One region of the Marinobacter lacisalsi genome, then DNA from elsewhere that is predicted to be linked to it. Evidence: predicted binding sites of a transcription regulator. Region 1 holds the regulator's gene; each other region holds the start of a gene.
What was found. Region 1 encodes sigma-54, which starts transcription at its own class of promoters, with help from an activator protein. Its sites were predicted from a motif close to ANTGGCATNNANNTTGCTNT; they were not measured.

Region 1 (2,181 bases):
ACATCGGCGTACTGATCACCGACCACAACGTCCGGGAAACGCTGGATATCTGCGAAAAAGCCTACATCGTCAGCAGCGGTCATATCATTGCGTCCGGCTCGGCCGACGAGGTCCTGGCCAACCAGCAGGTCAAGGAAGTCTACCTGGGGGATGAGTTCAGGCTCTGACCTGCCGAGGACAACAACCGCCCCTGGCGGTTTTTACACACTGGAACACACACCGACACCCCTGCAATTGTGTTGCCAGCATCAAGGGGGTACACTCGGCAAAGAACTTGCTTGTTATTTCCAAGTATCCGGTAACGCTGATTTTTTTGTTGATTTTCAGCTATTTTTTGAGCTGAGTCAGTGGTTTTGTCCACTGGTGCGTTACGGTTACCTCAGAAGGGTGATGGATGTGAAACCATGGTCATGAAAGCCTCCTTACAGTTAAAGATGGGTCAAAGCCTCACGATGACCCCGCAACTGCAACAGGCGATCCGTCTGCTCCAGCTTTCCACCCTCGACCTGCAACAGGAAATCCAGCAGGCCCTGGATTCCAACCCGATGCTGGAAACCCCCGAAGAGGAAGAGAACGCGGAGGCGTCCGATTCCGACCGGGAGCAGCAGGACCGGGATGATCGGGATCAGGCCGAATCGGCCACGGCCTCCGAGGTCGACAACAGCTGGGAAGAATCCGACTGGTCGGCAGAGAACAACAGCGCCGACACCATTCCGGATGATCTGCCGGTGGATACCGCCTGGGATGACATCTATCAGACAGCCCCCGCCCCCGCTTCCCGGGGCGAGGACGACAACGATTCCGACTTTGAAAGCCGCAGCCCGACCACCGAAACCCTCCAGGATCACCTGGAATGGCAGCTGAACCTCACCCCCATGAGTGATCGGGACAGCGCCATTGCCCACGCCTTGCTGGATGCGGTGGACGATCGTGGCTATCTGACCTCAGACCTGGATGAAATCCATTCCGGCCTGATGGACGAGGAAGACGAAGACCCGGTGGAGCGGGACGAGGTAGAGGCCGTTCTTCATCGCCTGCAGCACTTTGACCCGCCCGGGGTCTTTGCCCGTGATCTGCAGGAGTGCCTGCTGATCCAGCTGAACCAGCTGCCGCCTGATACTCCCTGGCTGGATAAGGCCCGGTTGGTGATTACCCACTACATCAATCTGCTTGGTAACCGGGACTACGCGCAATTACTGCGCCGCAGCCGCCTCAAGGAGGATCAGCTGCGGGAGGTGCTGGCGGTCATTACCGCGCTTAACCCCCACCCCGGCAATACTCTGGACCGCTCCGAGCCGGATTACGTTATTCCGGATGTGATCGTAAGCAAGGATAAGGGGCGCTGGCGGGTGGAATTGAACCCGGAAATTGCCCCGCGCATTCGTGTCAATGCCAGCTATGCTTCCCTTATAAGGCGGGCCGACAGCAGTGCCGACAACACCTACCTGCGGGATCAGCTGCAGGAAGCGAAGTGGTTTATCAAGAGCCTGCAGAGCCGTAACGAAACCCTGTTGAAGGTGGCGACACGAATAGTTGAACATCAGCAGGGTTTTCTGGACCATGGGGAAGAAGCGATGAAACCGCTGATCCTTTCGGACATCGCCCAGGCGGTGGAAATGCACGAATCGACCATTTCCCGGGTTACCACGCAGAAATACATGCACACACCCCGCGGCATCTTCGAGCTGAAATTCTTCTTCTCGAGCCATGTGAGCACGGAGGAAGGCGGCGAATGTTCGTCAACGGCCATTCGTGCGATGATCAGGAAACTGATTGCGGCGGAAACCCCGAAAAAGCCGCTCAGTGACAGCAAGATTGCCACCATGCTGGGAGAGCAGGGCATAAAGGTGGCGAGGCGAACGGTGGCAAAATACCGTGAAGCCATGCACATTCCGCCCTCCAACGAGCGGAAACGACTGGTCTGAACATACGGGTCTGATACAAACAGGAGAAGCCCATGCAACTGAATATTTCCGGTCATCACGTTGAACTGACTCCCTCCCTCAAGGATTACATCAACGAAAAATTCGAAAAGCTCGAGCGCCACTTCGATCACATCAGTAATTGTCAGGTCACCCTGGAAGTGGAAAAAGTGCGCCAGATTGCAGAGGCCACGCTGCATGTGGTCGGTGGCGAGATTCACGCCAAGGCGGAAAACGAGGACATGTACGCTGCTATCGA
Region 2 (2,181 bases), on a different contig from region 1:
TATTATGGCGGCGGTTACGGTTCCTGCCGAAAACCTGACTGAATCTGACGGTTGAGATTAACAGCAAAGCCAGAGGCGGACAACGCGCGAGGCTTTGCCCCCTGCATTGGGAGACGGCGTTTGACCATGAATACTATAATCAGGGCAATTCTTGATCGCAGCTCGGAGCCCCGGCTGAAAGCCCCGGCCCCGCCGAGGGACGTGCTGGAACTTGCCCTGGCCTGCGCGGCCAGGGCCCCGGACCATGCCCTACTGCGCCCCTGGCGGTACCTGGTGGTTGAAGGGGCGGGGCTTGAGCGCCTGGGTGAGCTATTTGAAGCCAGCGCCCCGGAAGACGCCACCGACGCTCAGCGGGAGAAGCTGCGCAAGTCGCCGTTGCGGGCGCCCATGATGCTGGTGGCCATCGCCTCACCGGTCAGTCACCCCAAGGTGCCCGCCCATGAACAGGCATACTCCTGCGCCGCCGCTACCGCCTACCTGGAACTTGCGTTGCAGGCCGAAGGGTACGGTGCCATGTGGCGGACCGGCGCTGTGGCGGAAAGTGCACAGGTCCGTGAAGGGCTGGGGTTGTCTGCAGATGAGTCCATTGTCGGGTTTATCTACACCGGCACGGTGGATACCCCGAAACCCGCAGTGCCACGTCCGGCGGTGTCGGAGTTCGTCGAGGACTGGCCCGGCTGATCCTGCTTTCTCAACGTTCCGGCAAGCTGAAGGAAAGGGCTTGCCGCATTCTCTTCACAGGTACCCCGCAGCGTTTAGCTTTAGACCCTCCTGGATTTCCATCTCACTGAAAAACAACGAATAAAATATTTTTTCAGACTCTGGCATCCTGATTGCTTTGTTACTTGCAAACGTTCCCTGACCGGCAAAGGCGGCAGGGAGATGCAGTTACTGGAGGCAACATGGCAATCACCTTCGACAACGCGCTGGGTATTCACGAGCAGGCACTGGTTGCCCGCAGCCGCCGGGCGGAAGTACTGGCAAATAACCTGGCCAACGCAGACACCCCCGGCTTCAAGGCCCGGGACGTGGATTTCCAGTCCATGCTCGACAAGGCAACCGAATCCACACAGGGGCTGTCCATGGAACGCACGCATCAGTCCCATATGGACGTCTCGGGCACGGGCTCTGCCAATGAGTTGCTGTATCGCCTTCCGCACCAGCCATCCATTGACGGTAATACCGTGGATGCCCAGCAGGAGCAGACCCGCTATATGCGCAACGCCATGGACTTCCAGGCCAGCTTCCAGTTCCTGAACAGCAAATTTTCCGGCCTGAGCAAGGCCATCAAGGGCGAGTAAGCCGGCCTTCGGGTATAGAGGAGAACAGATATGTCCCTGGGAAATATTTTTGATATTGCCGGCTCTGGTATGACCGCACAGCAACTGCGACTGAATACCACGGCGTCCAACATTGCCAATGCGGAAACAGCCAGCTCCAGCATCGACGAGACCTATCGGGCCCGTAAGCCGGTATTTGCCGCCATCCAGCAGCAGATGCTGAACCCGGACCAGGCCAGCGGCCACTTCGCGTTCGGCGAGGACAACGGACGCGGCGTCACCGTTGAGGGTATCGTCGAGAGCGAAGAAGATCTGCAGATGCGCTACGAGCCCCACCACCCGGCGGCCAACGAAGAGGGTTATGTGTTCTACCCGAATGTGAATGTGGTGGAGGAAATGGCGGACATGATGTCGTCATCACGCAGCTTCCAGATGAACGTGGATGTGATGAACGCTGCCAAGTCGATGATGCAGCGGGTGCTGACCCTGGGGCAGCAGTAAGCGGCCAGTGATTCTTGTTCGGGGATTTGACCAATGAGCATAGTAAATACCACCAATGCAACCACGGACGTGCTGGCGGAGTACCGGGCCAAGCAGGACGACAAAGCCACTGGCAGTGACGATCTGGGCAAGAATGAGTTCATGGAACTGATGATCGCCCAGCTGAAAAACCAGAACCCGCTGGAGCCCAAGGGCAACGGTGAGTTCATCGCTGACCTGGCCCAGTTCAGTTCGCTGGAGGAAATGCAGGGCCTGAATTCCACGGTGAACAGCGTGGTGGGCGAGTTCCGTTCCACCCAGGCCCTGCAGGCATCAGCCATGGTGGGCAAGAGCGTTATGGCGCCGGCCAACTTCGGCATTCTTGATGACAGTGGACAGATGAAAGGCGTCGTCAACGTGC
Region 3 (2,181 bases), on a different contig from region 1:
ACCGGACCCGTGGCATCCTGGCCAACCATACCGGGGCCAACCCCAAGGGCATCCGGCGGATTACGGTGTGGGGCAACCATTCCTCCACCCAGTTTCCGGATCTCAGTCATGCCACCATCTATGGCGAGCCGGCGCTGCCGCAGGTGGAAGAGAACTGGTATCAGGAGCAGTTTATCCGCAAGATCCAGAAGCGTGGCTCGGCCATCATCGACGCCCGGGGGCATTCCAGTGCAGCCTCAGCGGCCCAGGCCATCCTCAATCACATGCATGACTGGATCAACGGTACCCCGGAAAACGACTGGGTGAGCATGGGCATTGTCAGTGACGGTAGCTATGGCATCGAGAAGGGCATTTTCTATTCCTTCCCGGTTCGCTGTGACTACGGCCGCTACCAGATCGTGCAGGGGCTGGAAATCAGCGACTTTGCCCGTAGCCAGATGCAGGCTACTGAAACGGAGTTGCTGGAGGAAATGCAGACCGTGGCCGACCTGCTGCCGCAGGAGACCGAGGCGTCCCACAAGAATCTGTCCGTCTGCCTGCGTTCAGGTATTACCCTCTACGACGACGGCATTTCGCTGCCGGAGCAGTTCCTGCAGACAGACAGGGTGCGATAAGGAAAGGAATTACCGGGGCCGGAAGGTGGCCCCGGGGTATTTCACTCTGGCCGGGTGTCAGGCAGCGCGCTGTCGACGACGAGCCAGGCCAAGTCCGAGCAGGCCGGATCCCAGCAGCAGCAGGGTGCCGGGTTCGGGAACGGGCAGGTAGTCTATGGTCAGGGTAGAGCGGTCGATGTAAAAATCACCCCAGATAGACCCGAGAGTCACCTGGTAGGAACCATCGGCAACCGAGTCAAGTCCCACCTGGTAGCTGTAGGCGCCTGTGTCTACTTCACCGATATCCCAGGTGCCGTCTTCACCGAAACCAATGGCTTTTTCCCAGTTCACATCGTCCTTTTTCTTATAATGACATTCCATGCTCATGGAAGACCAGCTCCAGGAGCACTTGGACTTGTACCATTCCTGGTCGTCGCGCAGGTCCAGGGTCAGTACGGCGCCCAGTATGGAGTCGGCTGGTGGATTGAAGGTGTAGTTGTGGGTCCAGACCAGGTAGTCCGTCGGGCCGTCAAGCTTATTGACGTCGCCATAGTGCGAATAGTCCAGGTCGCCGGTGGGGTTCGTTCCGGTCGCGGAAAATTCGGTAATGTCTTCCAGGGTTATGACTGCAGCGTTTGCAGTGGAAATGACGCTTGTCAGGAGCGCTGCACCGGCTAGAAAGGTCAACATTTTATTCATTATCGAACTCCATGAGTATTTTTTTGCAACAGATAATTGCATCCATTCTGTGAAAAGCAAAAATTCGGCCAGAAATTTAAGGCCATGTTTTTGTTAAGCTTTCATTTGATTCGATAGCTTAAGTGTAAGCAAAGTCGACACTAATTATGCTCCCTGGTGGTTATCTATTCGTCTGTGGAGCAGGCGCATTCCGCGTTGTCAGGTACAGCCCCACCAGTATCAATGCGCCACCGGCCAGGTGATACCAGCCGAGACGTTCATCAAGGAACACCCAGGCCAGGACGGCGGCGAATACCGGTACCAGGTACATGAAGATGGCGGCCCGGGCCGGGCCCACGTTCCAGACGCCGTGGTTCCAGAAGGCATAGGCAAGAATGCCGGGGAAAACGGCCACATAGATCAGAGGTGGCAAGGTGGACCCTGAGAGTGTGAAGCCACCTGAGATCAGCAGCAGGTCGATCAGGTAAACGGGTGTCAGCAATGCGGTACCCAGGGCGATCTGGAGGGTGAGAAAGGTCATGGCGGACAGCGGGATCGACAGGCGCCGCAAAAGCACAGAAAAGATCCCCCAGCTGATGACCGCCGCCACCATGACCAGGTCCCCCGGTGACAAGGACAGGCTGAGCAGCCGTCCCAGAGTTCCCTGGGCAATGACCATCAGTACGCCGGTCAGGGCAACGGCAATGCCAATAGCCTGCGCGGGTCGGGTTCGTTCTCCCAGTAGCAGGAAGGCCAGCAAAGCCACCATGATGGGGATGGTGGAATTGATCAACGCAATGTTGATGGCGGTTGTGGTGGTGGCAGCCAGGTAGAGCAGAGTGTTGAACGAGGCCACGCTGAACAGGGCCAGCACGAGCACGCGGGGCCAGTGGTCGCGTACCACTGACCA
Region 4 (2,181 bases), on a different contig from region 1:
CGCCTGTTCGGTCGAGGCCGACTGGTTTCCACTTTTGGCGTTCGGTGCCTTGTCGGTGCTGGTTGTGGGGGAGTTAACCTGGTTGTTGCCAATCCCGTTAAAGTTAACTGCCATGACGATACCTTCTCTGCAATGTGCCGCTCCGTGGCGGGCGAAATTTGATTCTTACCCGTTTATCGACGGGTCGGGCCCTTTCTTGAGTAAAACTTTGTTCATCTTTCTGTAGCGGAGTGACACTGTTCACTCTCCGCCTCTTAAAGGGGCTGCCGACGGCAATGGTTTGCCGTTACTGGCAGGCCCTTGCCGATCATTACATGGCTATTTCCACTTGCCCGGGGGCGACCACCCGGGCACGTACCGTGCGGGCAGACGACAGGTTCTCCACCCGTACCTGCTCACCGACCCGGGCATTGCCCAGTGCCTTGCCCCGCGTACGGACGGCGAAAGCCTTGCTGCGTGCGGTAATCATAACATGGTCACCGCGGGACACGGCATCGGGGCTGGTCACAAGGTGGGGGGTGAACGGCGTTCCGGCCCGGACCGGGCGCTTCAGTTCCAGCCCGATCAGATTCTCGGGGCGGGTAATGGTGCCCTGGCGGATGGCATTTACCACGATCCGCTCGGTGGTCACCATAGACTGGCTGATGCGGTCGCCACGGTTCAGCGGACGTGCCGCCACAAGGGCATCACCGTAGATATCCAGGGACACGGACAGGTACATGCGCCAGGGGCGTTCACCCTCGCAGGAAACCAGCAGCGACGGCTGCGTACTCTGCATCGGGTCACTGCTGAATTCCACGGCAATCTGGTCGTCGTCACAGGGTGCCAGTGACAGTCTGGGGTCCAGGCTGCCAAGCGCGTATTCCGCCTCCAGACCTTGCGACTCAAGCTCCCCGGCGTAGCGCTCCATGAACGCGCGGCCGGCGCCGACGATGTCGTCCGGGCCGGTTTGTGCTGCCGCAAGGGCGGTCGTGGTCCCCTGGATAACGATAAGCACGAGTGGCAGAAGTATGCGCATTGAGCCGGCTTTGTCCTATGCTGTCTGAAAAGGTGTCAGGAAACGTGATCGGCGGCCGGGCCAATCCGGTCATCAAAAACTCTAAACTTTCCCGGATACCAGCCGTTACACACGCTAGCCGCAAGCAACGCTACAATGTGTAGGCAGTGCATGTGTCAGGCTGGCGCGTCGGGTTTCTGACGCTTTAACCACGTTCTGACCAGTCAATCATAATGAAGCAACTACCGTGCCGTTCCCGGATCTGCCGACGGACACAAGCCGGTAAGCTGCCATAACCATTTTCGGGAGTTTCAAATGGCAGGCGTCCTTGACAGTGTTAACCAACGCACCCAGCTGGTAGGGGAAAACCGCCTGGAGTTGCTGCTGTTCCGGCTACAGGGCAGGCAGCTCTATGGCATCAACGTGTTCAAGGTCAAGGAAGTGCTGCAGTGCCCCAGACTGACCTCCATTCCCAACAGTCGGTCCATGGTGCGGGGCGTGGCCCATATCCGTGGTGAAACCATTCCCATCATCGACCTGTCCATGGCCATCCGGGGCCCGGCACTGCCCGCGGATCAGATTGCGACCAGCTTTGTGATCATTACCGAATACAATCGCCGCACCCAGGGCTTCCTCGTCTCCGGTGTTGATCGTATCGTCAATATGAACTGGGAGGATATCCTGCCGCCGCCCAAAGGCGCAGGTCGTGAGGTGTATCTGACGGCGGTAACCCGCATGGACGATGCCCTGGTGGAAGTGATCGATGTGGAAAAGATCCTGTCGGAGGTTTCACCTCTGAAAGAAGACGTCGCCGAAGACATTCTGTCGAAGAATACCCGGGATCGCAGCGCGTCCAGACCGGTCCTGGTGGTGGACGACTCATCAGTGGCACGGCGTCAGATGATCCGCTGCCTGACCGCCATCGGGCTGGAGGTGGAATCCCGCAACGACGGCAAACAGGCGCTGGATTACCTGCAGGGCCTCGTGGCTGACGGCAGCAAGGTGACCGACCATGTTTCCATGGTGATTTCCGATGTGGAGATGCCCGAGATGGACGGCTACACTCTGGTCGCGCGCTGCAAGAATGACCCGGCACTCAGAGATCTGTACATTATGCTTCACACGTCCCTGAGCGGCATCTTCAACCGCGCCATGGTGCAGAAGGTGGGTGCTGACGATTTCAT

Region 2: a site for sigma-54 is predicted at 821-840, ahead of flgB (flagellar basal body rod protein FlgB). Genes of this name have one in related genera too.
Region 3: a site for sigma-54 is predicted at 1,346-1,365, ahead of ACFOZ5_RS02650 (PEP-CTERM sorting domain-containing protein). Genes of this name have one in related genera too.
Region 4: a site for sigma-54 is predicted at 1,233-1,252, ahead of flgA (flagellar basal body P-ring formation chaperone FlgA). Genes of this name have one in related genera too.

Annotation. Positions count from the first base shown of each region.
Region 1 covers NZ_JBHSDI010000013.1:228,894-231,074, reverse strand. Annotated here, with positions in the region: gene lptB (LPS export ABC transporter ATP-binding protein) at 1-167, shown strand, start outside; gene ACFOZ5_RS11040 (RNA polymerase factor sigma-54) at 411-1,925, shown strand; gene hpf (ribosome hibernation promoting factor) at 1,958-2,181, shown strand, end outside.
Region 2 covers NZ_JBHSDI010000011.1:21,845-24,025, forward strand. Annotated here, with positions in the region: gene ACFOZ5_RS07570 (nitroreductase family protein) at 127-681, shown strand; gene flgB (flagellar basal body rod protein FlgB) at 903-1,301, shown strand; gene flgC (flagellar basal body rod protein FlgC) at 1,332-1,781, shown strand; gene ACFOZ5_RS07585 (flagellar hook assembly protein FlgD) at 1,815-2,181, shown strand, end outside.
Region 3 covers NZ_JBHSDI010000001.1:571,712-573,892, forward strand. Annotated here, with positions in the region: gene ACFOZ5_RS02645 (malate dehydrogenase) at 1-614, shown strand, start outside; gene ACFOZ5_RS02650 (PEP-CTERM sorting domain-containing protein) at 672-1,292, opposite strand; gene ACFOZ5_RS02655 (DMT family transporter) at 1,453-2,181, opposite strand, start outside.
Region 4 covers NZ_JBHSDI010000011.1:105,934-108,114, forward strand. Annotated here, with positions in the region: gene flgM (flagellar biosynthesis anti-sigma factor FlgM) at 1-114, opposite strand, end outside; gene flgA (flagellar basal body P-ring formation chaperone FlgA) at 311-1,018, opposite strand; gene ACFOZ5_RS07935 (chemotaxis protein CheV) at 1,313-2,181, shown strand, end outside.